One region of the Neisseria sp. 27098_8_158 genome, then DNA from elsewhere that is predicted to be linked to it. Evidence: predicted binding sites of a transcription regulator. Region 1 holds the regulator's gene; the other holds the start of a gene.
The links. The regulator sigma-54, encoded in region 1, starts transcription at its own class of promoters, with help from an activator protein. The targets are predictions, from matches to a motif close to CTGGCACGCTTCATGCTT.

Region 1 (14,897 bases):
GCCAGGGAAACACCGGCAAAAGTCATCGCGTTGGCAGGGTTTGAACCCAAGAAAGTTCTGTACACCCAGCCGAAAGATACGGTTTCAATCAGCATTGGAATCACAATCATCATGTTCACAATACCCATGTACACGCCGTAACGTTCTTTAGGGATAGAGCCGACCACAATCATAAACGGCACGCCCATCATACTTGCCCAACCGACACCGAAACCAATCATCGGCGCAAACATCAGGTATTTATTACCGATGTGCGGAATGGTAAGCAATGCCAGCGCGGCAAGGGTTACGGCAAAGGCGTGAACATATTTGGCGGCGTATTTGCGCGCCATCCACATCAGGCCGAAAGCGGAGATAAAGGTTACCACGTTGTAAAAACCGTTTACCAGGCCGGTCCATGCAACCGCTTGGCTATACGCTTCGGTATTTTCAACGGTCGAATCCCAGACGGATTGGACGATACTGTGGGAAATATATTGCCAGTAGATGAAGAGCGCGTACCATTGGAAGAGATACACCAAGGCCAGTTGCCACAGGGCAGTCGGCATTTCGCGCACGGCAACGACAATATCTTTAACAGCATGGGCCGGACCGCTCGGCTGGGCTTTAATGGCCGCCATTTCTTCAGGGCTGGGCTCGCGTTCGGCCGTTGATAAAACGGTAACCAAAACCGAACCGATGGAGCAGACCGCACCAATATAAAATGAACCGAATACCCAATACGGAATGCCCGCTTCGGAGGTTTGTTGCAACCAGCCGATTTGTTGGAAGATGTAGAGGGAAACGTTGGCCAGGGTAATACCCAAACCGGTAAACACGGACTGCATCAAGAAACCGGTGGATTGCTGGTGTTCAGGAACGGTATCGGCAATAAAGGCACGGAAAGGTTCCATTGCCGTGTTGTTGCTGATGTCCAAGAGCCACAGCAGCAATACAGCCACCCATAATGCGGTAACGTGCGGATAGATAAAGAGACAGAGGCTGCAACCGATGGCGCCAATCAAGAAATACGGGCGGCGGCGACCTAATCCCGGCACCCAAGTGCGGTCACTCATCGCACCAATCATCGGCTGCACCAGCAAACCGGTAATCGGACCTGCCATATTCAAAATCGGCAACTGGCTCGGGTCGGCATGAAGAAAGCTGAAAATCGGATTAATCGCAGTTTGCTGCAACCCGAAGCTATATTGAATACCGAAGAAACCGAAGTTCATCAGCATAATCTGGCGAAGTGTCATCGCCACTTGTGGGGAGATTTTCATAGGAAGGCTACTCCTGGGTAATAAACTATGGAAACAACAAACTCCAATTTCAGCGGTATGACGCTTTTATTGTATTTGGGCTGCCCTTTTTACTGAAGCAACTCCGTTTTCAGACGGCCTTTATTTTGACCGTTTACATGAATCTTATTTTGATGTGTGTTTGTGTTGTTTAAAGCTTATTATTTTCAGGCCGTCTGAAACTATTTATTAATCACAGACTGACGCCAGATGGTTTCCCCAACGACCTTGACTGGCTGAACCGCACCGGCCGGGTGTTCAATATGTCGAAACAGCAAATCCGCCGCCATCGCACCCATACGCAGATACGGCAGCTCGGTGCTGGTCAACGGCGGAAACAGCGTCTCCGCAATCGCGCTGTGATTATCATAGCCGGCAACCGAAACTTGCTCGGGAACCCGCACGCCGCGCGTCCTCAAAATCCCGTACACGCGTACTGCCATTTCATCGTTACCACAGCAAATTACCGTCGGCGGAAGCGGCAAAGACAACAGTTTCAAAATAGCCGAAATCAAAGATCCGCTGTCATTGCTGAAGTCAGGATAACCAGTTTGCACCAAATCAGGATCGAAGACAATATCCGCATCAGCCAAAGCACGGCGGTATCCGGCCAATCTCAATCTCGTCGCTTCCACGCCCGGCTGCAAAGTTACATAAGCAATCCGTTTGTGCCCGCTTTGGATAATCCGGCGCACCAAGCCATACTGCCCTGCTTCGTCGTCCGGCAAAACCGACGGCGTACCTGCCAAATCAAAACAGTTGACCAACACCATCGGGCAACGGTTGGGCACTTCCGGCAGCAATACTTCCTGATGGAAACCTGCCACATATAAAATCCCCTCGGCACGATGCTCCATAAAGGTACGGATCAGCGACTCCATCTGACCGGGCTGACCCGGCTTATTATCGATGTCAGCAATCATCAAAATCTTGCCTTGTGCACGAATCCGCTGCTGAATGCCCTTAATCAAGAACATATCCGGAATGCCGTGCCCGCCCGTATTCTCGCCTGTCCGCGAAATGGCGCCAGTAATCAGGCCGACCAAGCCAGAACGGTGGGACCGCATAATCCGCGCCGCAGAAGACGGGATATAGCCCAAAGCGGCAATCGCTGTTTCTACTTTGGAACGGGTTTTATCGCTGACCGGCGCATCGCCGTTAATTACCCGGCTGACCGTCTTGGGAGACACCCCGGCATAAGCAGCGACATCATAAATTGTAGCCATCTTACGAACCCGCCCCGACAAGATTTCAATAATGTTACATAGGATAACACAGCAGACATCGGTGTCATACCCCTTTTTTTACAGAAACTTGATGATAATCAACCATTTCTATTGCATTTTGCATACATTTCTTAAACAAAACCACCCCTACCATCTCCCAAAAGTTGTCCAAATTTGTTAAACTACAAACAACTACAAAAAGCAGAAAATAGATACCCTGCTTGTTTACCGTTACATACTAAGGAAACGAGATGTCCGCATACTCAGATGCATGGCAAGCCTTGGAAGCCCATCATGCCGATACTCAACACGTTACCCTGCGCGAACGCTTCGCCGCAGATGCCGAACGTTTCAACAATATGCACGAAATTCTGCACGGCTTGTTATTTGATTACAGCAAAAACCGTCTAGATGAAAACACCCTGGATTTATTGTGTCAACTGGCCGAAGCAGCCGATTTGCCACAATATATGCAGGCCATGAGCAGCGGTGAAAAAATCAACACCAGCGAGCACCGCGCCGTCCTCCACACTGCCCTGCGCCTGCCTGCCAATGCCAAACCTGTTTACGTCGACGGCGAAAACATCGTGTCCAAAGTTCATCACGAACTCAACCGCACCCTCGAATTCGCACGCCAACTTTTAGACGGCACCCACGCAGGCATTACCGGCAAACCCATTACCGATTTGGTTCACATCGGTATCGGCGGCTCCGATTTAGGCCCGCGTATGGCCACACAGGCGCTGCAACCTTATTGGCAAAACATCCGCGTCCACTTTGTCAGCAACTCCGATGATGCCGACCTGACCCAAACCCTTCTCGGCCTCAACCCCGAAACCACCGTATTCAGCATTGCCAGCAAATCGTTCCGCACACCGGAAACCCTGCTCAATGCCTACGCTGCGCGTACTTGGTACCGCGATGCAGGTTTGCCTGATTCCGGCATCTACCGCCACTTCTGCGCCATTTCCGCCGATGTGGCCGCAGCCCAAAACTTCGGTATCTCCCCCGACAAAGTCTTCGCCATGTCCGACTGGGTCGGCGGCCGCTATTCCGTCTGGTCGCCTATCGGCCTGCCGCTGATGATTGCCGTCGGCGAAAAAGCGTTCCGCAAAATGCTGGCCGGCGCACACGCGATGGATACCCATTTCTTCGAGACACCATTCCGTCACAACATTCCCGTCCTGATGGCGCTCATCAACGTTTGGTACAACAACTTCCAACATTCAGACGGCCAAACCGTTGTCCCATACAGCCACAACATGCGCCTCTTTACCCCATGGCTCAACCAGCTCGATATGGAAAGCCTCGGTAAACAGCGTACTTCAGACGGCCAACCCGTTTCCTGTACCACCGGCGGCATTGTCTTCGGCGATGAAGGCGTCAACTGCCAACATGCCTACTTCCAGCTTCTGCACCAAGGCACGCGTCTGATTCCCGTCGATTTCATCGTCCCCATGACCACAATCTACGGCAACCACCGCCAACATCGCTTTACCGTTGCCAATGCCTTCGCCCAAGCCGAAGCGCTGATGAAAGGCAAAACCTTAGACGAAGTGCAAATCGAATTGGCCGCCCTGCCCCAAGAAGAACGCGACCGCCTTGCGCCGCAAAAAGAATTCCCCGGCAACCGCCCGAGCAACAGCCTGCTCATCGACAGCCTGACGCCTTTCAACCTCGGCATGCTGATGGCGGCTTACGAACACCGCACCTTCGTACAGGGTGTGATTTGGCGTATCAACCCCTTCGACCAATGGGGCGTGGAATACGGTAAAGAGCTGGCCAAAACCATCGAACCCGAACTCGAACGCGGCACGCCTGCACACGACAGCTCCACCAACGGTCTGATCGCCTTCTACCGCAACTGCAACGCAAGATCGAAGGCCGTCTGAAAATAAAATGCCCGTAAGACAAGCATATCTGCCTGTCTTACGGGCATTTCAAAACCTAATCGGCGGTAAGAATGAACCGTTAAAGCACCGCACTTTTAGACAAAAGTAGCTAGATTTTGATATAAAAAAAGGCTAAATCGATAATGACTTAGCCTTTTTCATCAGACTTGATTAGTTGTTTGTTGTTAATGCGCCTAAATCTTTATCAACTAAGAACAAACCTTTACCATCTTCACCAAGAAGATTTAATTTATCCAAAATTCCACTGAATAATTTTTCTTCTTCATGTTGTTCAGCCACATACCATTGTAAGAAGTTAAAGGCAGAGTAGTCTTTCTCTTCAAAAGTTCTACCAACTAATTCATTGATTTTAGAGGTAATTAACTTTTCATGTTCATAAGTTAATTCAAGTACTTGTTTCAATGATGAAAATTGATGAGGTGGTTCATCAATTTGTGTGATGATAGCCAATGCGCCGGTCTCATTTAAATAAGTGAAGAGTTTACGCATATGCTGCATTTCCTCAGCCGCATGCTCTGATAAAAATTTTGCAGCTCCTTCGAAACCTTGTTGTTCGCACCAGGCGCTCATTTGTAAATATAAGTTAGAAGAATAAAACTCTAAATTCATTTGATCATTTAATAGTTTAATCACGCTATTTGATAACATTTTATTTCTCCTATTCTTATAAAGTTTTTAATTCACGATCAATGTAGTAGAGCGCTGTACCACTTTCACCAAGAAGTTTGAATTTATCAACAATACTGTTAAATAATTTTTCTTCTTCATGCTGTTCAGCTACATACCATTGTAAGAAGTTAAAAGTAGAGTAATCCTTTTCTGCAAAAGTACTCTCAACTAACTCATTAATTTTAGATGTCACTAGTTTTTCGTGTTCAAGTGTTGTTTCAAAAACTTCTTTTAATGAAGCGTAATCGTGTTTAGGGGCGTCAATTTTACCTAACAAAGGCATTCCACTGGTTTCGCTCACATAAGTAAACAACTTTTGCATATGTTCCAATTCTTCATCGGCATGACGAAGTAAAAATGCTGCAGCGCCTTCATAACCATGTTTATGGCACCATGCACTCATTTGCAAATAGACATTTGATGAATACAACTCGAGATTAATTTGTTCGTTTAATTTTGCTGTAATTGACTTACTTAGCATAACTAACTCCTTTTCTTAATGCGGTTATGATAGATGTATCACAATACAAAATTTGTATTTGCGGATGAATTTTACTCATTTTATTGAGAATAGTCAATCTTATTTTATCAATTTTTATTGTAACCCATTAATTTAAAAGGATTTTATAAATAAATTATTCTCATTTGGTTCCATTTAATGAAATGAGTTATCAATATCGCCTTTGCCTAAATTCTCTAGAGAAATGATGAGGTGTTGGAAGGAGAATCGTAGATTTCCAAAGTTTTTTGCTCTCACTTATCAACTCCAAAATACTGGATAAATAGAAAACATGAAAATTCAATGTTTTTTATAGAATTACGCATCAAAGCGATATAGTTTCAAAGTAGGTTATCCTTAATATTTGAATGTGACAATTACCATTTATTATTTAACATAATATACATATTGTTGAAAAATCTACTGGTTAACTTCAATCAGGGAAAGCATGAAGAAGTTAGGAAGTTGGTTGGAAAGTTGATTAGGGTAGATTTTATTCAAATGAAAGACTAGGCTATGAAATCAAAATTTGTGTATAAGTTACTGGTAATTTCAAAGTACCTGTACATTTTAATTTGTATATCAATACCAATCGTTTTTATTTATGAAAGCTACCAAGGAGATAATGTTGATTTTATGATTTATATTCATGCTTTTATTATTTTTTCCATATTGGGTGTATTGACTCAATATTCTACATCTAATTTTTTTGAAAAGGAAAAATAACATGATTGAACTATCCATTGAGGATCTGGAACTAATTTATGGAGGAGGCTTAGGAGAGAGAATCCTTCAAGGAGGAGCAAATGGTGCATAAATAGGAGGATCAATTGGTGCAGGTATTGGTCTGGGTGTCGGTATAGCTTTTGGCAGTATTCCTGCCGGACCAGCTATTATGGTCGGTGGCACAATTGGTGCTGCTGTTGGTGCTGCAACTGGTATGGGTGTTGCAGCATATGAGTATTACCAAGAAACTCAGCCTAAAGGGACAGTAACGGTCGGTCCGATTTCTGCTTTTGCTGTGGACAAATCAGGAAACGGCTACACTGACGGCACAAATTACCACTGATATTTCTCATCGTTCAAACGATCTCTAGGGGTCGTCTGAAACTTTCTTAACTTCAATTTTATGAATACACCCAAGCAACCCTTCTTCCGTCCTGAAGTCTCCGTTGCCCGCCAAACCAGTTGTTCCAACAAAAGGCCGTCTGAAACTTAATTTGTCAAAGTTTCAGACGGCCTTTATTCAATAAAGATAGCAGAAGTTAATTCGCCATATCCCCCATCTTTGCTACAATATCCCTTTCCTTTTTTATTGATTCCACTATGACCACCGCACCCCAAACCAGCACTTGGCGCAAGATTTTCTCGCGCAGTATGCTGATTTGTATCTTTACAGGCTTCACTTCGGGGCTGCCGCTTTATTTTCTGATCAACCTTATTCCTGCATGGTTGCGCAGCGAACATGTCGATTTGAAAACCATCGGCCTGATGGCACTTATCGGGCTGCCTTTCACTTGGAAATTTATCTGGTCTCCCGTCATTGATTTGGTCAGATTACCTTTTTTAGGACGGCGGCGCGGTTGGATGCTGGTTACGCAAATTGGTTTGCTGCTGACCTTGCTCATTTACGCCTTCCTAAATCCTGCTCAGCATTTATATGTAATTATGGGCTTATCGTTGGTGGTTGCCTTTTTCTCTGCCAGCCAAGATATTGTATTGGATGCATTTCGCCGCGAAATTTTGTCAGATGAAGAATTAGGCTTGGGCAACTCCATCCACGTCAATGCCTACCGTATTGCTGCTTTGGTACCTGGCTCACTCAGCTTGATTCTGGCTGATTTAATGCCTTGGCACAACGTATTCATCATTACTGCACTATTTATGCTGCCCGGTCTGCTGATGACCCTGTTTTTAGCTAAAGAGCCTGACATTCCGCCAACTGTGCCTCGTACATTTGCCCAAACAGTCTCTGACCCTTTCAGTGAGTTCTTCTCCCGCAAAGGCATCAAACAGGCCATATTGGTATTGCTGTTTATCTTTCTCTACAAACTGGGCGACAGCATGGCCACTTCTTTGGCTACACCGTTTTATCTGGACATGGGCTTCAGCAAAACCGACATCGGCCTCATTGCCAAAAATGCCGGCCTGTGGCCTGCTGTGATTGCCGGCATTGCCGGTGGTATTTGGATGTTGAAACTCGGGATCAACAGGGCATTATGGGTTTTCGGCGTGGCGCAATGGGTTACTATTCTAGGCTTTGCCTGGTTGGCAAATTTTGGCAAGTTTGAAACCATCACACTGACAGAACAAATGATGCTTGCGGCAGTGATTGGTGCAGAAGCAGCGGGCGTAGGTCTGGGTACAGCGGCGTTTGTTGCCTATATGGCTCGTGAAACCAATCCTGCATTTACGGCCACACAATTAGCCCTCTTTACCAGCCTTTCCGCTGTACCGCGTACATTTATCAACGCCTCTACAGGCTATCTGATTGAAGCGATGGGTTACTTTAATTTCTACTGGCTGTGTTTCGCTTTGGGCATACCGGGTATGTTGCTGCTGTTTAAAGTGGCACCGTGGAATGGCGAAAAAGTGAGTAACTAGATTGCCAGTCTAAAACTTCTAGTAAAACAAAAGGCCGTCTGAATGTTCAGACGGCCTTTATCATACAAAAATTTTATTCTGCTTCAGGTTTGACAGTACTGCGGACATCGCCGCTTTTTTCTTTATGTTTCAAAACAGCGCGGTCGAGCTTGTCCATCAAAACATCAATCGCGGCGTACATATCCTGTTCAATCGCTTCAACGTGCAAATCTTTGCCTGCCAGATGCGCATCAGCTTCGGCTTTTTGATTGACTTTTTCCACCGAGAGCGTAATGGTCACAGAAATGATGTTGTCGGCATGGCGATTGATTCGTGCCAACTTGTCGGAAACGTAGTTTTTGATGGCTTCGGTAACATCAAAATTCAGACCGGTGATTTTCAGATTCATGATACAGCTCCTTCGGTTGATTAGTCCGTCAAAACGGATCGGAATATATCTACTCGGTAAATTTTCGTTTGTGTGCCGGTGGGATGTCTAATGATTCTCTATATTTTGCAACTGTACGTCTGGCGATTTCAATGCCGCGTTGTTTTAATAATTTGACGAGGGTCTCGTCCGAATAGGGTTTGCTGCTGTCTTCGCTTTCAATCAGCTGGCTCAAGACAGCTTTGATTGCACCTTGGCTGAACCCTTCGCCATCATCATCGGCATTGACTGCCTGTGTGAAGAAATAGCGTAACGCAAACAGGCCGCGCGGGCAAGACAAATATTTCTGATTGGCGGCACGCGAGATGGTACTTTCCGCCAAACCCAATTCGGCGGCGGCATCTTTCATCAGCATGGGAGACAGGCCGATTTCTCCGAAGATGAAAAAATTTTCCTGATTTTTGACGATATACTCGGCAAGGCGGAGGACAGTGCTTTTACGCAGCTCCAAAGAATCAATGCGCTGCTTGGCTTCGTTGATTTTTTCCTTCCACTCCGGTGCGCCCTCTTCCTCTGATTTCATCAGGTCGCAATATTCCTGATTGAGCTGCAGCTTCGGCCAAGCCGCTTCGTTGCTGATGACTTCCCAGCCGTCCTTGCCCTCTTTGACCCAAACGTCAGGCTGAATATAAGGCGTAGGCGTGGCAGAGGCGAAGCCGTAGGCTGGATAGGGATTGAGCCCGGCAATCATATCGAGCGCGGCTTCTATGGTTTTGCTGTCGGTATCGGGATAAAGTTTGCGGAAACGCAGAACGTTTTGTTTGCGGTTTTTGCCTAAGTCTTGAAGCGAACTTTGCACCAAATGCGCGGCCATTTGTCGGGCAGGAGAAGCCGGCAAACGCATTAACTGCAACATAAGCGACTCGGTCAAATCCGCCGCCGCCACGCCGGGCGGCTCAAAGGTTTGCAATACATCCAGCGCGTTTTGCAGGGCCTCTTCGTCCAGCATCCATTCTAACGGCGTGTGGTCGATGATTTCTTCGAGACTGTCAGTGAGGTAGCCTTGTTCATCCAAAAAATCAATCAAGACGTGAACATAGGCCGCTTCCACTTGCGAGAGCGGATGCTCGCACACTTGGGCATGCAGATAGTGTTTGAAATCCTCTTCTTCGGCGATGTTACTCCAAATATCTTCGGCATCGTCGCCGCTTAACTGCTGACCTGCGCGCGGCATGGTTACCGCACGGTTGAGCCCGCTATCGGCAAACTCATCGGTTTCCGGACGCTCAAGCAGAGGATTGTCTGACAACCAGTCTTCCACTTCGCGCTCAAGCTCAAGACCCGACATCTGCAAGATGCGCAAAGACTGCTGCAGCCGCTGGTTGAGCTGCTGGGTCTGTTTGAGTTTAAGGACGAGTGAAGACATAGCGTTTTTTCGAAGTGTATGGATAGTTTTTCAGACGGCCTTTATACGACAGGCCGTCTGAAAAACTAGGTTATAGGTATTATATTTATATTCTTAGTAATTATTTCAATATTTACAGATACCCTCAATTGAAATGAGAGCCTCGTGTGAAACCGGTTTTACGATTACCGTCAAATATGCATTCAATATTTGAAATTTTCGCCCAAATAAACCGAACGGACTTGTTCATTGTTGACCAAATCATCCGGCTTGCCTGAAGCCAATACCGTACCGTCACTGATGATGTAGGCACGGTCGCAGATGCTGAGGGTTTCGCGCACGTTGTGGTCGGTAATCAATACGCCGATACCGCGTGATTTGAGGAACTCGATGATTTTCTGAATATCGATCACGGCAATCGGGTCAACGCCGGCAAAAGGTTCGTCCAACAAAATGAAACGCGGCTGCATGGCCAGCACGCGTGCGATTTCGACACGGCGGCGTTCGCCACCGGACAAAGACGGCGCAGGGTTGTTGCGCAGGCGTTCGATGTTCAAATCGGCCAACAATTTTTCAAGTTCGGCATCGATGCGGCTTTTGTCCTTCATGCTGATTTCCAAAATGGCGCGGATATTTTGTTCCACGGTCATTTTGCGGAAAATCGAGGCCTCCTGCGGCAGATAGCCGACGCCGAGACGGGCGCGTTCGTGAATCGGCAGGTGGCGCAACTCTTGGCCGTCCAGCATCACGCTGCCTGCATCGGCAGCAATCAGGCCGACAATCATGTAAAAGCTGGTGGTCTTACCCGCGCCGTTGGGGCCGAGCAGGCCGATGACTTCGCCGCTTTCGATTTCAAGGGAGAAGCTTTTGACGACTTGGCGTTTTTTGAAACTTTTTTGCAGGTTTTGAACCACAAGACGGCTGTTGTTTGCGCTCATATTCTGTTGACTTTCGATATTGACCTCAGGCCGTCTGAACCTTTTTCAGACAGCCTTTTTGTGTGTTTTCTTATTTATTTTTCTGCGTGCTGGACGGCTGGATGACCACGCTGACGCGGCCGGATTTCGCGGCGGATTTCACCCCGGATTTGGCGCTGCCGTTAATGGTGTAAACCTCGGTTTTGGTGTTGTAGGTAATGACCGCACCTTCGGCCACATCGCCGCCGCGCTGTACTTTGGCATTGCCGGTCAGGGTAACCAGACTGGCTGCGGAAGAATACGTCACAGTATTGGCTTGGCCGTTGACCACGCCTTTGCCGCTGTCCAACTCTTGGCTGAATTTGACGGGCGAACCGGTGGCTTTCATCAACTGCTCGCTTTTGTCGTTGCGTGAAACGGTTACGCTGCCGGCACGGATATTGAGCGTGCCTTGTTTGATGATGACGTTACCGGAAAAGGTGGTGCTTTGGTTGTTTTGGTCAAGCGAGCCTTGGTCGGCTTCGATTTGAATCGGCTGCTTGCTGTCGCTTTGCAGTGCAAAGGCCGGGCTGGCGGCAAAAACGGCAACAAGGGCTAAGGTTTTACAAATTTTTTGTATCATAAATTGTGGCTTTCACTTTGGAAGGGAAATTCAGCAAACCGGTTTTGTGGTCATAAGTCATGCCGTTTGCCTGACCGCCGGACTGTCCGTATTGGAAAGTAACGGGACTGTCGGTATGGGCGTATTGCGCCTCGGTATCGACATTCAAGCGTTCGGTTTTGACGATGCCGGCCAAACGCTTGGCATCTGCCGCTTTATTTAAGACAACATTCTGTTCAAAAACGACTTTTTTGTTTTGAATATTGTACACGGCCTTGTCACTGCCGACTTCATACAGCAGGCTGCCGTCGCGGTAAAACGAAAGATGTGGTTTGTCCAAATGCACGTCTGCGCTATTCGGATATTGGACGGCATCGACCGCGCTCAGGTTTTCTTTCAGACGGCCTTCTTGGTCAAAACGTTTGCCGTTGATGCCTTTCATCGAATATTGCGGCTCATTCGGATTGAGGACGACTTCTTCAACCTGCACTTCGCTGATGCGGCCGAGCCACGCCGCCAGTGCGCCGAGTGAAACGGCCAACACCAGCGGAAAGGCGATTCCGTAACGCCATCTGATTTTCATCGTACATACTCTTTCAAAGCAGGTTCAAGCGTACCTTGCGCCTGCATAATCAAATCGCACACTTCACGCACCGCGCCTGCGCCGCCGGAACGTCGGGTTACATAATGGGCGTATTGCAAAGTAAACCAATGTGCCTCAGGGACGGCGACCGCCAATCCGCAACGCACCATCACGGGCAAATCGACAACATCGTCGCCGACAAAGGCGCACTCATGCTCCTCCACACCGGCCTGTTCGCGTAATTGGGCGTAGGCGGAACGTTTGTCGTGAATGCCTTTGAAGTAATAGTTGATACCGAGCTGCTTCACGCGGATACCGACGGAAGGCGCATCGCGGCCGGTAATAATCGCCGTTTGCACGCCGCTGGCCTGAAGCATTTTCAAACCGTGTCCGTCCAAAGTGTGGAACGATTTGATTTCTTCGCCGTTGTCGCGGATAAAAATGCGGCCGTCGGTCAAAACGCCGTCCACATCCAGTATCAGCAGCTTGATACCCAAAGCGCGTTGTTGCAGGTCGGAAGAGAGGTTTTGCATAAGGTTTCCTTATTTCAGACGGCCTATTCTAGCATAAGGCCGTCTGAAAACGTTTTTGCCGTCGATTCAGACAATTCGTGCCATCAATAAATCGTGCATGTTCAACGCGCCAATCAGCACGCCGTTTTCTTCGACCACCAGCAAACCATTCACATGGCCGCTCTGCATGGCTTTCAAGGCTTCGGTGGCCAGGCGGTCGGCGGAGATGGTTTTCGGCGAAGCGTGCATGATGTCGTCCACTTTCAAACCGGCAAAGCTGTCGCGTTCTTGAAACAGACGGCGCAAGTCGCCATCGGTAAATACGCCTTTCAGACGGCCTTCGGCATCGGTTACCGCCAACATGCCCAAGCCTTTTTCACTCATGCGGACAATGGCCTCTTTCAACGGCGTGCCCAACAAAACGGCTGGCAGGGCTTCGTCTTTGTGCATAATATCCGCCACGCGCAACAGCAGGCGTTTGCCCAAGCTGCCGGCCGGATGGCTTAAAGCAAAATCGTCGGGCGTGAACGCGCGTGCGCGCAACAATACAACCGCCAGCGCATCGCCCAAGGCCATCACGGCGGTCGTACTGGAAGTCGGTGCAAGGCCGAGCGGGCAGGCTTCTTTGGAAACCGCCGCGGTAATATGGATATCGGCATGACGCGCCATGGTGGAAGTCGGATGGGCAGTGATGCAGATGAGCGTGATGTTTTTGCGCTTCAACGCCGGAATAATCGCCGCAATTTCATCGCTTTCGCCGGAATTGGAAATGGCAATCACGACATCGTGGTCCACAATCATGCCCAAATCGCCGTGTGCCGCTTCGGCAGGGTGGACGAAAAACGCAGGCGTGCCGGTGGAAGCCATGGTCGCCGCCATTTTGCGGCCGATGTGTCCGGACTTGCCCATGCCGGTAATGACGACCCTGCCCTTGCAGTGCAACAACGCTTCCGCCGCACGGACAAAATCATGGTTCAAAGCCGCTGCAATTTCACGCAAACCTTCGGCTTCCGTATCCAATACATCGCGCGCCCAGTCGAGATAAAGTGTGTTTTCCGCCATCAAAGCCACCTTTCGTGCTTGAATTTAGGTTTGTTTTGCCCAAATTAATCGGCTGTAAACTGTTCAAATTCATCGAATCGGCGTAGCATTACCGCCACTTCACAAACAAACCTATTATGTAAAAGGAATCAGAGATGACTATTTTATCGGACGTTAAAGCATTAGGACAACAAATCTGGTTGGACAATCTCTCCCGTTCGCTGGTACAAAGCGGCGAATTGGCCGAAATGCTCAAACAAGGCGTGTGCGGCGTAACTTCCAATCCTGCCATTTTCCAAAAAGCCTTTGCCGGAGACGCCCTGTACGCCGATGAAGTAGCCGCGCTCAAACAGCAAGACCTGACCCCGAAACAACGCTACGAAACCATGGCGGTTGCCGATGTACAAGCCGCTTGCGACGTGTGCCTTGCCGAACATGAATCCACCGGCGGCAAAACCGGCTTCGTCAGCCTTGAAGTTTCGCCCGAATTATCCAAAGACGCGCAAGGCACGGTTGAAGAAGCGCGCCGCCTGCATGCCGCCATCGGCCGTAAAAATGCCATGATTAAAGTACCGGCAACCGACGAAGGCATCGAAGCACTCGAAACCCTCGTTTCAGACGGCATCAGCGTCAACCTGACCCTGCTCTTCTCCCGCGCCCAAACCCTCAAAGCCTATGCGGCCTACACGCGCGGCATTGCCAAACGTTTGGAAGCAGGACACGACGTTTCCCATATCCAAGTTGTCGCCAGCTTCTTTATTTCCCGTGTCGATGCCGCATTGGACGCCACCCTGCCCGACCACCTCAAAGGCAAAGTCGCCATTGCGCTGGCCAAAGCCGCCTATCAAGATTGGGCGCAATACTTCGGCAGCAGCGAATTTGCCGCACTTGCCGAACAAGGTGCCAACCGCGTACAACTTCTGTGGGCATCTACCGGCGTGAAAAACCCTGCCTATCCTGACACTTTGTACGTTGACAGCCTGATTGGCGCCCATACCGTCAACACCGTTCCCGATGCCACACTCAAGGCCTTTATCGACCACGGCACCGCCAAAGCCACTTTGACCGAAGGTGTGGACGAAGCCCAAGCGCAGCTTGCCGAAACCGCGAAACTCGGCATTGATGTCGAAACTTTGGCAACGCGTTTGCAGGAAGACGGTTTGAAACAATTTGAAGACGCTTTTGCCAAACTGCTTGCTCCCTTGGCTTAAGCGGATTGAACGGACGGCCGAGAAACTTAAATCATTTTGAAACGTCTCAGGCCGTCTGAAACCCAAATT
Region 2 (14,897 bases), on a different contig from region 1:
GTTGGCAATATTTTGTTGCAGCAAATCAGGCGTTAACGCACCGAATGCCTGTACGCCGACGTTGTACATACCGTAGAACATGGCAGGGAACAAAGCCAGCCACACCAAAATCATCATGCGCTTGGAGTCGAGTGCATCGCGGACGTGGGCCGCTTTGCGCGTTACCGCGCCGGATGTATAGAAAATCGTCGCCGCAGCTTCGTAGAGGGCATACCATTTTTCATGTTTGCCGCCCGGCAGGAAGTGCGGTTCGATTTTTTCAAGAAAATGTTTCAAGCCCATAATCAGCCTTCCTTCTCAATGGTTTCCAGCACCTTGCGCAACAGCGGGCCGTATTCGTATTTGCCCGGGCAGACGAAGCTGCACAAAGCGAGGTCTTCTTCGTCCAATTCCAAGCAACCCAGTGCCTGAGCGCTGTCGGTATCGCCGACGATTAAATCGCGCAAGAGCAGGGTAGGCAGGATATCCAAGGGCATCACGCGCTCGTAAGTGCCGATTGGTACCATCGCACGGTCGCCGCCGTTGACGGCTGTGTTGAACTTGAAGAGTTTGTTTTTCAGGAAATGGCCGAGAGTGGTGCGCGTGATGGAGTATTTGTCCGGTTGTGGCGCAACCCAGCCGAACAGCTCTTTGTTGCGGCCTTCTTCGATAACGGAAATCTGATTGTGGTAGCGGCCGAGGTAATCGTGCGCGCCTTGTGCAATCGCGCCGTTCAATACCGAGCCGGAAATCACGCGGTTGTCTGCATCAACCAATTCGCCCGCAGTAATTTGCGATACTTTCGCACCCAAAACGGTACGCAAGAGGCGTGGTTTGTTGACTTGAGAGCCGCCCAAGGCAACAACGCGCTCGGTGTTCAGACGGCCTGTTGCAAACAAACGGCCAATGGCAATTACATCTTGATAATTGATGGTCCAAACGGTTTTGTTCGCACCGACTGGCTCGATGAAATGAATGTGCGTGCCACTCAAACCGGCAGGATGCGGGCCGCCAAATTCATGTGTTTCGATGTTGGCAGCGTTTCCAGACGGCACCTCTGCGCCTGCTGCTCTACACACATGGATTTTACGCTCGGTCAGGCGGCTCAATACCAACAGGCCGCGTTTGAAGTCTTCGGCAGCTTCTTTGATGATGACCGTAGGATCGGCAGCCAGCGGATTGGTGTCCATCGCATTGACGAAAATGGCGAACGGCTCGGCATCGACGGCAGGGATTTTGCTGAACGGACGGGTGCGCAGCGCAGTCCACAAACCGGATTGAATCAGGTTGCGGCGCACTTCTTCGCTGCTCAATTTTTCCAGTGCTTCAGGTGCGTAGCGTTCGAACTCGATTTCGTCGTTGCCTTCAACGGCAATTACGACTGACTGAAGTACGCGCTTTTCGCCACGGTGAATAGCGGCGATTTTGCCTGAAGCCGGAGCAGTAAATACTACGCCCGGATTCTTTTTGTCTTCAAACAGCACTTGGCCTTTTTTGACGGCTTCGCCTTCCTTGATTTTCATCGAGGGACGCATGCCGACATATTCTTCGCCAAGCAACGCGACTTCGGTGATGGCCGGACCGTCATAAATGACTTGCTCCGGTCTGCCCGCGATAGGCAGGTCTAAGCCTTTTTTTATCTTAATCATAAGGATGCGTTACTTTTTGGTGGGTTGAGATTCGGATGTCGGATTGTTTTTTCAGACGGCATGTAATGCTTTGAAACAAAGGATGGGCCGTCTGAAAAAAGCAGAGGTTTGCTATAAAAACAACGAATAAACGCAAACAACAAAGCTTTAGATTTTATCAGGTATAGGCTGTTTTATGTCAGTTTTACGCTTATTTTTACGGGAAAAGTGGGAAAAAAGTAGGGATATGTAATGAAATGTTAAAGCGAAAAAATTTTAACTGATTGATATTTAAGAATTATGTTTGCTGGTTTGTTAGAAAATAAAAGGCCGTCTGAATTTCAGACGGCCTTAAGTTTAAAAGAGCTGCCAAACGAAGAAAATCATCGTATGCAGGGCAAACAGCGGTACCAATACAATTACCGACCATGCCATGTAGCCGAAGAAGGAAGGCATCGGTACGCCGCGTTGTTCGGCAATGGCTTTTACCATGAAGTTCGGCGCATTACCGATATAAGTGAGCGCGCCCATAAATACGGAACCCATGGATACTGCCAGCAATGAATGGAACAGGTGGCCTGTCATCAAGGCTTGGGCATCGCCACCGGCCATATTGAAGAAGACCAAATAAGTCGGCGCGTTATCCAAGAATGCCGACAAAATGCCGCTCATCCAGAAATACATCACATTAATCGGATTGCCTGCCGCGTCGTGAACCAAAGAGACAACGGAAGACAATGCGCCTGTTTCACCGGCTTTTAAAATCGCTAAAACAGGCGAAATGGTAATGAAAATACCCAAAAACAGTTTGCCCACTTCGGCAATCGGCTCGAAGTTGAACTCATTACCTGCGCGTACCTGTTTGGGCGTAATAATCCAAGATACGGCGGTCAAAGCCAGCAAAATGCCATCGCGCATCAGGTTTTGCAAGGCGTAATGGCTGCCCAAGATTTCAAAGCCCGGATGATTTGGTTTCCACAAACCGGACAGCAAAACCGCACCGACTACGCCGGCCAGTAACAGAAAATTCCATTTGCCGTAGATTTTGACTTTTTCTTCTTTATCGGAAGGAGCAGGAGCAAGGTGCTCGCTTTGTTCGCGGTTGAAGTGTCGGCTGTCGATGATGTAGAAAACAGCCAGCAAAACCACAGAACTGATCAATACAGGCATCAGCATGTGTTTGACCGTCCACATGAAATCTACGCCTTTCAGGAATCCTAAGAACAGTGGAGGATCGCCTAACGGAGTCAGACCGCCGCCGATATTTGCTACCAGGAAAATGAAGAAAATCACGATGTGAACGCGGTAGTGGCGTTTATGGTTGGCCTTCAAAAGCGGACGAATCATCAACATCGCCGCACCTGTCGTCCCCATGATGGAAGACAAAGCCGTGCCGACTGCCAACAGGGTTGTGTTCAATTTGGGCGAGCCGTGCAAATCGCCGCTGACAAAAATACCGCCTGAAATGGTATAGAGCGCCAAAAGCAGCAGGATAAAGGGGATATATTCTTCAACCAATGCATGGGCAACGGTATGCACGCCGGCTCCGAAACCAAAGGTTACGATAAACGGCGTTAAAAACAGCAGCGTCCAAAACGCCGTAATTTTGCCGAAGTGGTGGTGCCAAATACGGGAGAAAAACAAAGGTCCGAGTGCAATGGATAAGAGAATCAGTGCAAACGGCAGACCCCAAAGCAGGCTTGCGGATGAGCCGTCAAAATCGGATGCCGCAGCAGGAAAGGCGGCAAGAAGCAGTAAAAATGAGAGAGAGCGCATAGTATTTCCTTTTTATTCTGTTGCGCCGTGAGGAACTTCGTTGAGAAAGCACGGCGGTGAAATATTCAGGCCGTCTGAAAATATCCAGACGAACTGCGCGGTTGTGTCAGGGGAAAGTATAACGCAAAGCAAGTGTTAAGGGATGGTTTAGAATGTTGGAATCAAAAGAAATGTTGATACAAATAAAGAAATAAAAGCGATGGGCGTAGTTGGAAGTAGTAAAAAAATGTTTTTGAAACAGGAGTTTGAAATTTCGGAAATAATGCTATCGAAAAAATACTTTGAATTAATTTTAGCTAAAATTTACATTTAATTGAATAAATGGAGGCCGTCTGAAAAATGAGGGTCGAATAGGGTGTTTTGGTTCTTACTGATTGTTTTGATGGATAAATTAGGTATGAAAATAAAAAACAGGTAAGCGAAAATGCCCACCTGTTTTATTTTATGCTTCCGGCCGCAGCCACATCCACACTGCTACGCAGCTACAGAAGACTGATGATACGGCACCAATCCACCAGCGTTCTGGAAATTGCCAAAACATAAACAGGCAAGAAAGAGCCATCATGCCGATAGCGAAGAACTTTGCCTTGCGTGGCACGGCGCCGTTGTTTTCCCAATTTTGTATGATCGGGCCGAAATGGCGGTGATGATAGAGCCAATTGTGAAAGCGCGGCGAAGCTTTTGCCCAGCAGGCGGCGGTCAATAAAATGAAAGGCGTAGTCGGCAGTAATGGCAGGAAAATGCCGATAATGCCTAAGACGAGCGACAATGCGCCGCAAAAAATCAATAAATAGCGAACCATATTCCCATCACCAATTATTTGTTTTCAGACGGCTTGTGATGCGGAAATGGACAACGCGGAATGTCTAATTTATCCCAGCCCTCATGCCCCATTTTTTCCAACAGCGCGATATTGCGGTCGAAAATTGCCGAGGCATCGGGAAATGCTTCAGCCGCTTTGGCAATACTGTCTTCACGAATCAGATGCAAGGTCGGATAGGGCGAGCGGTTGGTGTAGTTGCTGATGTCGTCGGCTTCTGTGCCTTCAAATTGAAAATCAGGATGGAACGGCGCAATTTGGACAATGCCTTCCAATTCGTTTTCTACAACGGCATCGTCAGCAATCTCCAGCATTTGGTTGAAGGTTTCAAAATCAGGGAACAGTGTCGGATGAACCAGTAAAGTGGTTTCCAATTCCAAAGCGGGCGTCTTGCCCAAAAGTTGCAATTCACGATCCAAGTCTTCAAGAAAACCGTCCAAATGACGGGCTTCGCTGACAACGATGCGAACCAGGTTTTTAACGTGCGGCGCCTTGGCAAACGGGCAGAGATTCAGCCCGATAACGGCTTTTTCCAGCCATTGTTTGGTATGTTCTGAAACAGTATCGATATCGAGATGGGCGGTGTCTGTCATAGTAAAAGCTTATGTGAATTATTCTTAAAAAGTATACAAGTGTATGGGCGTGAAAGCAAACCATTGGAATTTAAAAGGCCGTCTGAACAACAGACGGCCTTTATCAGTTTCAAATCATCAATCCTGAACCAAATGAACCAAAGGCAGGGCGGTCGTGTTTTTAATTTCTTTCAACACAAAACTTGATTGTGCATCTTGCACGCCGTGGTGTGAAAGCAGCGTGTCCAAAACAAAATGGGAAAACGCGTTCATATCGGTAAAAAAGGCATGGAGCAGATAGTCGGTTTCACCCGTTAAAGCAAAGCAGCTCAATACTTCCGGCCAAGCGCGGACAGATTCGGAAAAATCCTCGCGCGCATCTTTTGCCTTGCTAATCGATACACGGATAAAAGCCTGCAAGCCCAAGCCCAAAGATACGGGAGAAAGCTGGGCGGCGTATTTTTGAATAATGCCGGCATCTTCAAGCTGTTTGAGACGGCGCAGGCAGGGGGAAGGGGAGAGCGCCACCTTTTCAGAAAGCTCAACATTGCTCAACCGCCCATTTTCCTGCAAAACCTGCAGAATCTTTAAATCCGTTTTATCTAAGTTTAGATGAGGCATGATGGTTCTCCCAATGTAGACAATGTATGTTTTAAAAATGAAAAATGCTTAAAAATAAAGACTTGTATGGTTAAATTATATATTGAGTTCAGATGGGCGACAAATTGTCTTATCAGGAGTGTTGCGAATTTGTTTTATGTAGTGGTGAAAAGACGAGGGCCGTCTGAACCAATCAGGTTAAAACTTTCTTGTCGGATGCGGATTAAATATAAAGAGGCCGTCTGAAAATGGATTTCAGACGGCATTTATTCTCGTAATGTGATGATTCAGGCTCTTAATGACCTTGTTTTGGAGAGTTTTGTTCTTTTGCTTTGATTCGTTTTCCGCGTTTGTATTTGGCTTTGTTTGGGGTGTTTTCTTCGCAATGTATTTTTATATTTTGGGAAATAAGCTTACAGGCTTTGTTTGCAGGATACAGGAAGGAAGTGTGTATCCATGGTGCCACCGCAAGACCAAACTGTTGTACCTTTAGTAGCCCCTGTTTTTGCAAAACTTGGTGTCAAGTGGATTTCGGTATTCTTCACAGGAACAGCGGCTTGATTACCGATGGCGGCAACAATAGTGCCATTATCTTCAATACGGACAATCTTTACATAGTTGCCGACTTTATTGTCGTCTGAAGCGAGTTGCTTGATATTGAGGTCAAGCGGCAAGCTGCCTTTATCCGCATAGGCTTCTTCAACATAGCTTTTCATACTGCCTGCCAACAAAATGCCTTCTGCTACTTGTGCTCGGGCAACATAGTTTTGGTATGCAGGAAGAGCCGCTATTGCCAAAATGCCGATAATGCCGATAACAATCATCAACTCAATCAGGCTAAAGCCGGTTTGGGCTTTGCGTAGTTTTTTCATTTTTGAGTATGTCGTTTTCTTATTTTTATTTTATAAAGCAAATCCCATAATTATTATGGGATTTGCTTCGAGTCGAATATCTTTTGTTAGATATTTAAATTAGATTAGCTAGCTTATTTTTACGCAGCTGGTTTTTTCTCATCTGGACGGCAAGAGGAAGGCAAGAATTTTGTAGCTACGCCATTTGTTGTGCCTGGAGCACAAGTCCAAGTGAAGGAGCCGTTAGCAGTTGCAGCTGCACCAGGAGTAGCACCGGCAGTAGTGGCATGAGGAGTAAGGGATACAGTTTTTTCTTTAATTTCGTTATTTACGTCACTAGCTTTCATTGTGGCAGTAATAACACCGTCACCACCAACATCTACTTGTGCAACATATTTACCCTGAATGCTTGTATTAGTTGCAATACCTGCTTCGGCATTACTAGTAGGCCATTTGCCTTTATCTGCATAGTATTCAACAACAGCGGACTTTTGACCTTCCATCAAAGAGATGGCTTCAGAAACTTGAGCACGTGCAGTGTAGTCTTGGTATGCAGGCAGGGCGATAACTGCCAAGATGCCGATAATCGCGATGACGATCATCAATTCGATCAGGGTGAAACCTTTTTGGATTGCTTTCATTGATTAAAACTCCAGTTTGAAAGTGTGAATAATTATGTTTAAGTAAAAAGTCCGTAATGTGCTTGGCACTTTGTATTATGAGTAAACCATAAAGTAAGAAGGAATATACAGCTTCCGTCGGGCTTGCTGCTTTGAGGCTTGGGCCTTACCGGACGTGTTGTTTCAAGCAGTCGGTGTGCCAAGTGTGGAAAATGGGTTGAAAATTTTATTCTTTTATTTTTTGTTTGTTGTTTTTATTGGGTTTATTTTTTAATTTTTAAGTTTTGTGAGGTTTTGTTTGAAAGTTTCAGGATTTTAGGGAATTTGGGTGGTTGACGTTTTTTGTCAGTTTTGTGTTTTTTGTGACAGGGAAGGGAGACAAGTTTGGGTGTGTGACGTTTTTTGTCAGAAATTAAGCTTGTTCAATAATATGTTAATTGATTTAGATAGACGGTATCTTTATGGATTAATCGGTAGGTTTAATATTTTGTGATTTTATTTTTTTGTTTTTTATGGGTTTTATTTTGTATGCGTATTTTGTTTGAATATGAATGGGGAAAAGATTTGGCAGGAAGGATTTTTAAAGAGGGTTTGGTGTAATAGGTGAATGAAAATTTGTTATCAGAATTGTATTCATTTGGGTTATGATTTTAGAATGTAGTTTTATGTCAGAAGGAAGTTTTGGTTTCGAATTTTAAGGCTTTGGATTTCTTGAGTGTTTTAGAAGGATATATTCAGGATGTTTATAATTTGGATGTGATTAGGGTGAGCAAAAAATGCTCACCCTATGTTTTTAAGATATTCAGACGGCCTTTATGGGGTCAAGACTTCGATCAATGCTTGTTTTAGGGTGTTTTGGGTTTGTGGGTCTTGCAGGGATGGGCTGTAGGTGATGAAGCTGTCCTCAATGCGCTGATCCAAGGTGGTGATTTTGGCGTAGCGCAGGCTGATGTTGTGTGCGAAGAAGGTCTCGGCGATGTCGGCGAGGAGGTGGGGGCGGTTGACGGCGGTGATGTCTATGGTGTGCCAGCCGGGATAATCTTCTTCGGGGGTGATGATTACGGTAGGAGGGATGGGGATATGGCGGATGCGGCGGCTGATGTGTGGGCGGCCGCTTTGTTTTTGGACGGTGGTATTGCCGTGGATGAAGCTGTTGAGCTCGGCTTCGAGTGCGCTTTGGCGGTCGGGATATTCTTCGGGCGGGAGATTGTCGGGAAGTTGCAAGATAAAGGTGTCGAGGATGTAGTCGTGCTCGGTAATGAAGGCGCGGGCGGCTTGGATGTCGAAACGGTGGCTGCTGAAGATGCGGCAGAGGCGTGCGAAGAGGCGGTCGCCATTGGGCATGAACACCATGACTTGAAGGCTGTTGCTTTGGGGAAGGATGCGGCTGCGGACGGCCGGACTTTGGGTATCGTAGGCGAGATTTGCGGTGTGCCAGAGGATTTCCCGTGTCTGATGGCGGACGTAGTATGCGCTGCCGAGAATGCGGCGGAGCTTTTGTTGGTTTTTGAGGGGAACGGCCGCGCGCGTGAGCTGATCGGTCGAGGCTTGTTCGCGTCGGTTGGGGAGGCGTTCGGGATCGTGGTGTTTGCTGTTTAAAACGGCGGCGGTGCTGTGGTAGAGGGTTTGGAGCAGACTGGCGCGCCATGTGTTCCAAAGTTTGGGGTTGGTGCCGCGGATGTCGGCAATGGTAAGCAGGTAGAGTGCGTCTAGGTATTCGCGTGTGGGAATACGGCGGCAAAAGGCTTGGAGGACATGGGGATCTTGGATGTCTTCTTTTTGGGCAACGGTGGACATGAGCAGGTGGTTTTCAACCAGCCATGCGAGGAGGTGGCTTTCTTCTTCGGTGTAGTAGTGGTTGGCGGCGAATTGTTGTGCGTCTTTGATGCCTTCTTTGGCGTGATCGCCGCCACGGCCTTTGGCGATGTCGTGCAGCAGGGCGGCGGTGTAGAGGACATGTGGTCGTGGGTAGGCCTGCATGATGGCGCTGGCTTCGGGCATTTCGTGGCTGTGGGTTTCGATGGCGAGACGGCGCATATTGCGGACGACGGTCAGAATATGGTCGTCTACGGGGTAAATATGGAAGAGGTCGTGTTGGAGCAGGCCGGTGATTTTTTCCCATGCGGGGAGATAGCGGCCAAGTACGCCGTAGAGGTTGAGAAAACGGAGGGTTTGGGTGAGGCCGGTACCGTGTTTGAAGAATTGGATGAAGCGGCGGCGGTTTTCTGGATTTTGGGTGAAACGGGTATTGATTTTTCGTGTGGCCGCCCACCATGCACGCAGGGTTTGCGGCTCGATGGTGGTGATGTTTTGCTCCTGCATGGTTTGGATGATGGTGAAGATGTGTTCGGGATTTTGCTCGAACAGGGCAAGGTCGTTGGCGGCGATTTGGTGGCCGATGCGTTTGTAGCGGCTGTCGATGGGGTGGATATGTCGGGGACGGCTGGAGGTTTGATGGTTTTTGAGAACCGGAATGAGGATGCCGTTGAGTTGTTTGATGGCTTTGGTAGCGCGGTAGAAGGTGTGCATCAGGGCTTCGCTTCGGCCGCGGATGTCGGGTTGGGTATAGCCTAAGCTTTCGGCAACTTGGGACTGGTAGTCGAAAAGCAGCCTGTCTTCGGGGCGGTCGGCGGTAAGGTGGAGATGAATGCGGATGTTGGCAAGACGGCGGTAGCCATGGGCCAGCATGCCGGCTTCGGTGCGTGTGAGGACGCCGGCGGTAACGAGGGCGGTGGGGTTGCTGTCTATGCCTTGTGCTTTGGCTGTCCAGATAAGTGTGTGGATGTCGCGCAGGCCGCCGGGGCAGGTTTTGATGTTGGGTTCGAGTTGTGCGCCTGTGCCTTGGGATTTGGTATGGCGTTGCTCCATTTCGAGGAGTTTGGCTTCGATAAAGGCGGCTGTGTCGCGGCGTGTGTTGAGTTTGTTTAGAAGTTGGGCGGTAAGGTCGGCATTGCCTTGTAGGTGGCGTGCTTCAAGAAAGGCGGTTTCGCCGGTAATGTCGTTTTGGGTACTTTGGAGGATTTCTTCTATGCTGCCGCTTTTGATGGCCGGATTGAGGCGTGCGTCCCAAAGGGTTTGGATAAATTGGGCGGTTTGTTGTTGTAGGCCGTCTGAAAAAGGAGTGGAGGAAATAATCGCTAAATCCCAGTCGGAATGGGGATAGAGTTCGCAACGCCCAAAGCCGCCGATGGCAATGAGGCTGATGTCGTTGCTGTCGGGGAAATGGATTTGCCAGAGGGTTTGCAGCAGGGTTTCGGCAGCGGTGATATGGTCGCGGAAGTAAGCGGTAGGGCGGTTGTTTTGGCGGTAGGCAGTTTCTGCTGCGGCTTTTTGCTGCTGATAGGTTTTGATGGCTTGTTGGGCGGCGGTCATAATGGTGTCTGGCTGTGAATTAGGCTTGGGTATCGGCAGGCTCAGTCATTTGGCGGAGCATTTCTTGCGGCGGAAGGAGGAGTTTGTAAGGGGCGATTTTAAGCGCGGATGCGATTTTTTCGATGTTGGAAAGGGCGATGTTCCAGCGTTTGCGCTCGACGGCGGAAACGTAGGTGCGGTCAAGTCCGCATTGGCGTGCCAGTTCTTCTTGCGACCAGCCGTGATTGACGCGATAGAGGCGCATGTTGTAAGCGATAATGGCGCGGAGGTCTTGCGGATCGGGCAGGCTGGGAGGGGGAGTGAGTTTGTTGACCATGGTGTTTTGAGTTTGTAGTTTGAACGATAAGGGGATTTTATACTATTTTTGTGAGGGGAAAGGAAAGGCCGTCTGAAAGTTTTCAGACGGCCTTAAAGGGGGTAGGTATAAAAAAAAGGGGGTGGCTTTCGGCCACACCCAAACACACACACATCAAGAGGAAAGAAAAATCATTTAATAAGAGAGCTGGCTCTTATAGAGGAAAACTGGATGATTCGGGCTTGACCCTGAAGTATTGAAAGGCATTATAAATGAAAATAGGGTTGGGGTATTGATACAGGTCAATTCGGGCTTGATTTAGAAAATATATTTTTAGGATAGTGGAAATAAATTAAAAATAAGGTTTGATTGTGAATAAAAGTCATTAGGCCGTCTGAAAAATGGGTTTCAGACGGCCTGATCGGTTTAAAGGCTGCTACTTATATAAATTAAGCATTAAGCCAAACCTTTATCTTTGGCTTCTTGCAGGCGGGCTTCAAAGTTGCTGAGATTGACGCCTGCCTGCTCGGCTGCGGCAACTACTTCGGCTACAGATACGCCGTGTTGCACTTGATGATAACCCCAAAGCAGGGAGCAGCGAGTACCAGTACGGCAGAAGGCAAGGATAGGAGCCGGGGATTGTTGCAACAGATTTTGGAAGGCTGCAACATCGGCTGCGTTGATTTGAGGCGCAACGACGGGCTGGTGTGAGAATTGGTTGATGCCGGCCTCTTTAAACCAGTTTTGTACTTCGGCAAAAGCCGGTTGGTTTTCTTCTTCGCCGTCCGGGCGGTTGCAGATGACGGTTTGGATGCCGAGGCGTACGGCTTCTTGGACATCTGCTTCGGTCAGTTGGGGGGCGATATAGAGGGTGTCGGTCAGTTTACGGATGGGCATAGTTTTTCCTTTCTTTATATTAAATGGGTATGTTGATTTCAGACGGCCTGTGAATTAGCAGGCCGTCTGAAGTTTTATTTAATGATTGTACAACCAGTTTTCGAGTTTTTGGCGATCGGTAATCTGCAGCAGGGCGGTATTGGCTTCTGCCGCTTGAACTGTGATGCTGGTCTCGCGCAACAGGCCTTGGCGGAAGAAATGGATGGTGGTGCGCGTGCCGATAGGCAGTTTGCTCCACTGTGCCGCAAGGTCGTTGCAGGCATAGCCGCCTAGGGCGATGATTTTGTCTTGCGGGCAGAGTCCGGCATTTTCTGCGCTGCCGCCATTAAATACATGAGTCAGGACGGCATGGTCGCTACTTTGTTTGAAACGTGCGCCCAAATCGTTGGCTGGGGCAACCGATTGGGGTTCGCTTGCAAATGCTCCGCCGTGCTGGCGTGGCAGAGGGATGAAGTCAAGTTTGACACCTACGCTTTGCAGGCATTCTGCGAGCGGAAGGTCTTCGGTGCTGTATAAGGCCGTCTGAAAGAAGGTTTCTAAATCTAAACCGGTTATTTCTTGACAACGGGATTGCCAGTGTTTTTCGGGTATGCCTTGATGGGTGTTGCACCAGTCACGATAGTGTTGCTGCATCACGCTGTCGAGGTTGTATTTGCCTTGGCTTTTTTCACGGATGATGAGGTCGAGGCAAAGTGCGGCCAGTGCGCCTTTTTGATAATAGCTGACGATGGCGTTAGGGCTGTTTTCGTCTTGTTTGTAGAACTTGTCCCATGCGCTGAAACTGGATTGGGCAAGTGTTTGTTTCAGACGGCCTTGTGTCTGCTGTACGCGTGTGATGCTTTGTGCAAGCAGGGTAAGGTAGGCTTCGGGGCTGATGGTTTTGCTTCGGGCTAGAAAGAGGTCGTCGTAGTAGGAGGTAATGCCTTCAAATGCCCAAAGTTGCTCGGTGTAGTTTTCTTGGTCGAGGTTGTAAGGTGCGAAGACGGCCGGTTTGATGGATTTAACGTTCCATGCGTGGAAGTATTCATGGGAGAAGAGGCCGAGCAGTTCGGTATAGGCTTTGTCGGCTTCGCCCATATCGTAAGATGGCAGACTGTGGCGGTCGGCAAGCAGGGCGGTGCTGCTGATGTGTTCCAGTCCACCGTAGAGGTTGTCGCCCAGATGTAGTAAGAAAAGGTATTTGGTAAACGGGGCAGGGAAGGGGAACATCGCTAACTCGGTTTCGCAGATTTTTTGAATATCGGCGAGGAAGCGGGTGCGATCGAAATCAGGATAGATGCCGCTTAATGCAATACGGTGGGGGATGCCTTGTGCTTCAAATTCGAGAAATTCGATGATGCCTGTTTCAACCGGGTGGTCGATAAGCTCGGTGTATGAGGCCGTCTGAAAAGTGATCGCCGAGGTTTGGGGCAGGGTGGTGGCTATCTGCCATGTGTGCGGCAGGGTAGGAAATTCGACTTGGTGCGGTTGTTGCTCTTGTCCGTGTACTTTTAAGAATAGGCACGCGCCGTCGAAAAAGCCACGCTCGGTGCTGAGGAACGAGCCGCGAACTGATAAGTCGAATGCGTAAACAGTGTAGTAAATTTCCCACGCTCCACTGAGAGCAGGGGTTTGCCAATGGTTTTTGCTGGTTTGTGTCAGCGGCTGGGCTTTGCCGTTGCAGTGCGCGTTGATGTGTGTGATGTGGCGGGCAAAGTCACGGATGAGGTAGCTGCCGGGAACCCAGTTTGGTAGGCTGATTTCTGTTTCAGAATCATTGGTTTGAGTGAATGATAAGGTGATGTGCCATTCATGAGACAGAAAGTTGGGAGTAATTTCGTAATTAATCATGGCTATTGGTTAATTTGCTAAAGTTTATTAAGAATAGGGGGTTTAAAGGGTAGGCTTAATCTATATCAATAAAACTGTATGAAAAAGGGGGCTTGAAAAAATACCATGTCCGATTTAATGCGTATGTTTTAATAATTTATTGATTATAAAAGAAATGAATTTATGTCTTGCTAAATATTTTATGCAATGTGGAATGTAATTTTGCTTGGCATGTTGTGGTGTCTATGTTAAATTTAGAAAAATTTGAGCCTTGGCCGTATTGCGTTTTTCGTAAATGCAGGGGTTGGGGTGAGATAAAAATTTTTTATACCCATAATTTATGGAGACTTCCATGGACACACAAACTTATAACTACAAAGTGGTGCGCCAGTTCGCCATCATGACTGTAGTTTGGGGTATTGTGGGCATGTTGGTTGGCGTTATCGTCGCTGCCCAGCTTTTTGCTCCGGCCCTCGATTTATCCAATATCGGACCTTGGTTCCACTTCGGCCGCCTGCGTCCTCTGCACACCAATGCGGTTATTTTTGCATTCGGCGGTTGCGGTTTGATCGGTACATCATACTACGTTGTTCAACGTACATGTAATACCCGTCTGTTTGGCGGTTGGCTGCCTGCATTTACCTTCTGGGGTTGGCAGGCTGTTATCGTGGCTGCGGCCATCAGCTTGCCTATGGGTTACACCCAAGGTAAAGAATACGCCGAATTGGAATGGCCTATCGACATTTTGATTACGCTGGTGTGGGTTGCCTACGCTATCGTATTCTTCGGTACGATTGCCAAACGTAAAATCAAACATATTTACGTTGCCAACTGGTTCTACGGCGGCTTTATTTTGGCCGTTGCGCTGTTGCACATCGTCAATAATATCAGCATCCCTGCCGGTTTGATGAAATCTTATCCGGTTTACGCAGGTGCGATTGATGCGATGGTTCAATGGTGGTATGGCCACAATGCGGTGGGCTTTTTCCTGACAGCCGGCTTCTTGGGTATGATGTACTATTTCGTGCCTAAACAAGCGGGCCGTCCGATTTACTCTTACCGCTTGTCCGTTGTTCACTTCTGGGCTTTGATTTTCACTTATATGTGGGCAGGTTCTCACCACTTGCACTACACCGCATTGCCTGACTGGACTCAATCTTTGGGTATGGTATTGTCTTTGATCCTGTTTGCGCCTTCTTGGGGCGGTATGATCAACGGTATCATGACTCTGTCCGGCGCATGGGACAAACTGCGTACCGACCCGATTTTGAAATTCTTGATCGTTTCTCTGTCTTTCTACGGTATGTCTACCTTCGAAGGTCCGATGATGTCTATCAAAACAGTTAACGCTCTGAGCCACTACACCGACTGGACTGTTGCACACGTTCACGCCGGCGCATTGGGCTGGGTGGGCTTTGTAACCATCGGTTCCGTTTACTATATGATTCCCCGCTTGTTCGGCAAAAATGAAATGTACAGCACCAAATTGGTTGAGGCGCATTTCTGGATCGCGACCATCGGCGTGGTTCTGTATATCGCTGCAATGTGGATTGCCGGCGTAATGCAAGGTCTGATGTGGGGTTCTTTGAATGACGACGGCACGCTGACTTATTCCTTCGTTGAATCCGTAAAACGTACCATGCCTTACTACATGATTCGTTTCACCGGCGGTCTTCTG

Region 2: the regulator sigma-54 is predicted to act here: its motif matches at 7,032-7,049, upstream of O3681_RS09415 (pilin).

What each region holds. Positions count from the first base shown of each region.
Region 1 is NZ_JAPWAZ010000002.1:417,139-432,035, reverse strand. Features, by position in the region: gene O3681_RS07660 (MFS transporter) at 1-1,262, opposite strand, end outside; gene O3681_RS07655 (LacI family DNA-binding transcriptional regulator) at 1,463-2,506, opposite strand; gene pgi (glucose-6-phosphate isomerase) at 2,758-4,398, shown strand; gene ftnA (non-heme ferritin) at 4,570-5,067, opposite strand; gene ftnA (non-heme ferritin) at 5,084-5,569, opposite strand; gene O3681_RS07635 (hypothetical protein) at 6,483-6,656, shown strand; gene O3681_RS07630 (AmpG family muropeptide MFS transporter) at 6,914-8,191, shown strand; gene hpf (ribosome hibernation-promoting factor, HPF/YfiA family) at 8,265-8,579, opposite strand; gene rpoN (RNA polymerase factor sigma-54) at 8,629-9,984, opposite strand; gene lptB (LPS export ABC transporter ATP-binding protein) at 10,167-10,901, opposite strand; gene lptA (lipopolysaccharide transport periplasmic protein LptA) at 10,972-11,502, opposite strand; gene lptC (LPS export ABC transporter periplasmic protein LptC) at 11,483-12,064, opposite strand; gene O3681_RS07600 (HAD family hydrolase) at 12,061-12,597, opposite strand; gene O3681_RS07595 (SIS domain-containing protein) at 12,664-13,638, opposite strand; gene tal (transaldolase) at 13,773-14,828, shown strand.
Region 2 is NZ_JAPWAZ010000003.1:222,343-237,239, forward strand. Features, by position in the region: gene O3681_RS09380 (NADH:ubiquinone reductase (Na(+)-transporting) subunit B) at 1-282, opposite strand, end outside; gene O3681_RS09385 (Na(+)-translocating NADH-quinone reductase subunit A) at 285-1,628, opposite strand; gene O3681_RS09390 (sodium:proton antiporter) at 1,965-3,383, opposite strand; gene O3681_RS09395 (YbaN family protein) at 3,826-4,185, opposite strand; gene O3681_RS09400 (DUF1415 domain-containing protein) at 4,200-4,796, opposite strand; gene O3681_RS09405 (Lrp/AsnC family transcriptional regulator) at 4,914-5,396, opposite strand; gene O3681_RS09410 (pilin) at 5,789-6,247, opposite strand; gene O3681_RS09415 (pilin) at 6,367-6,867, opposite strand; gene glnD ([protein-PII] uridylyltransferase) at 7,660-10,218, opposite strand; gene O3681_RS09425 (helix-turn-helix domain-containing protein) at 10,238-10,534, opposite strand; gene O3681_RS09430 (TIGR01244 family sulfur transferase) at 10,970-11,410, opposite strand; gene O3681_RS09435 (M61 family metallopeptidase) at 11,489-13,240, opposite strand; gene ccoN (cytochrome-c oxidase, cbb3-type subunit I) at 13,572-14,897, shown strand, end outside.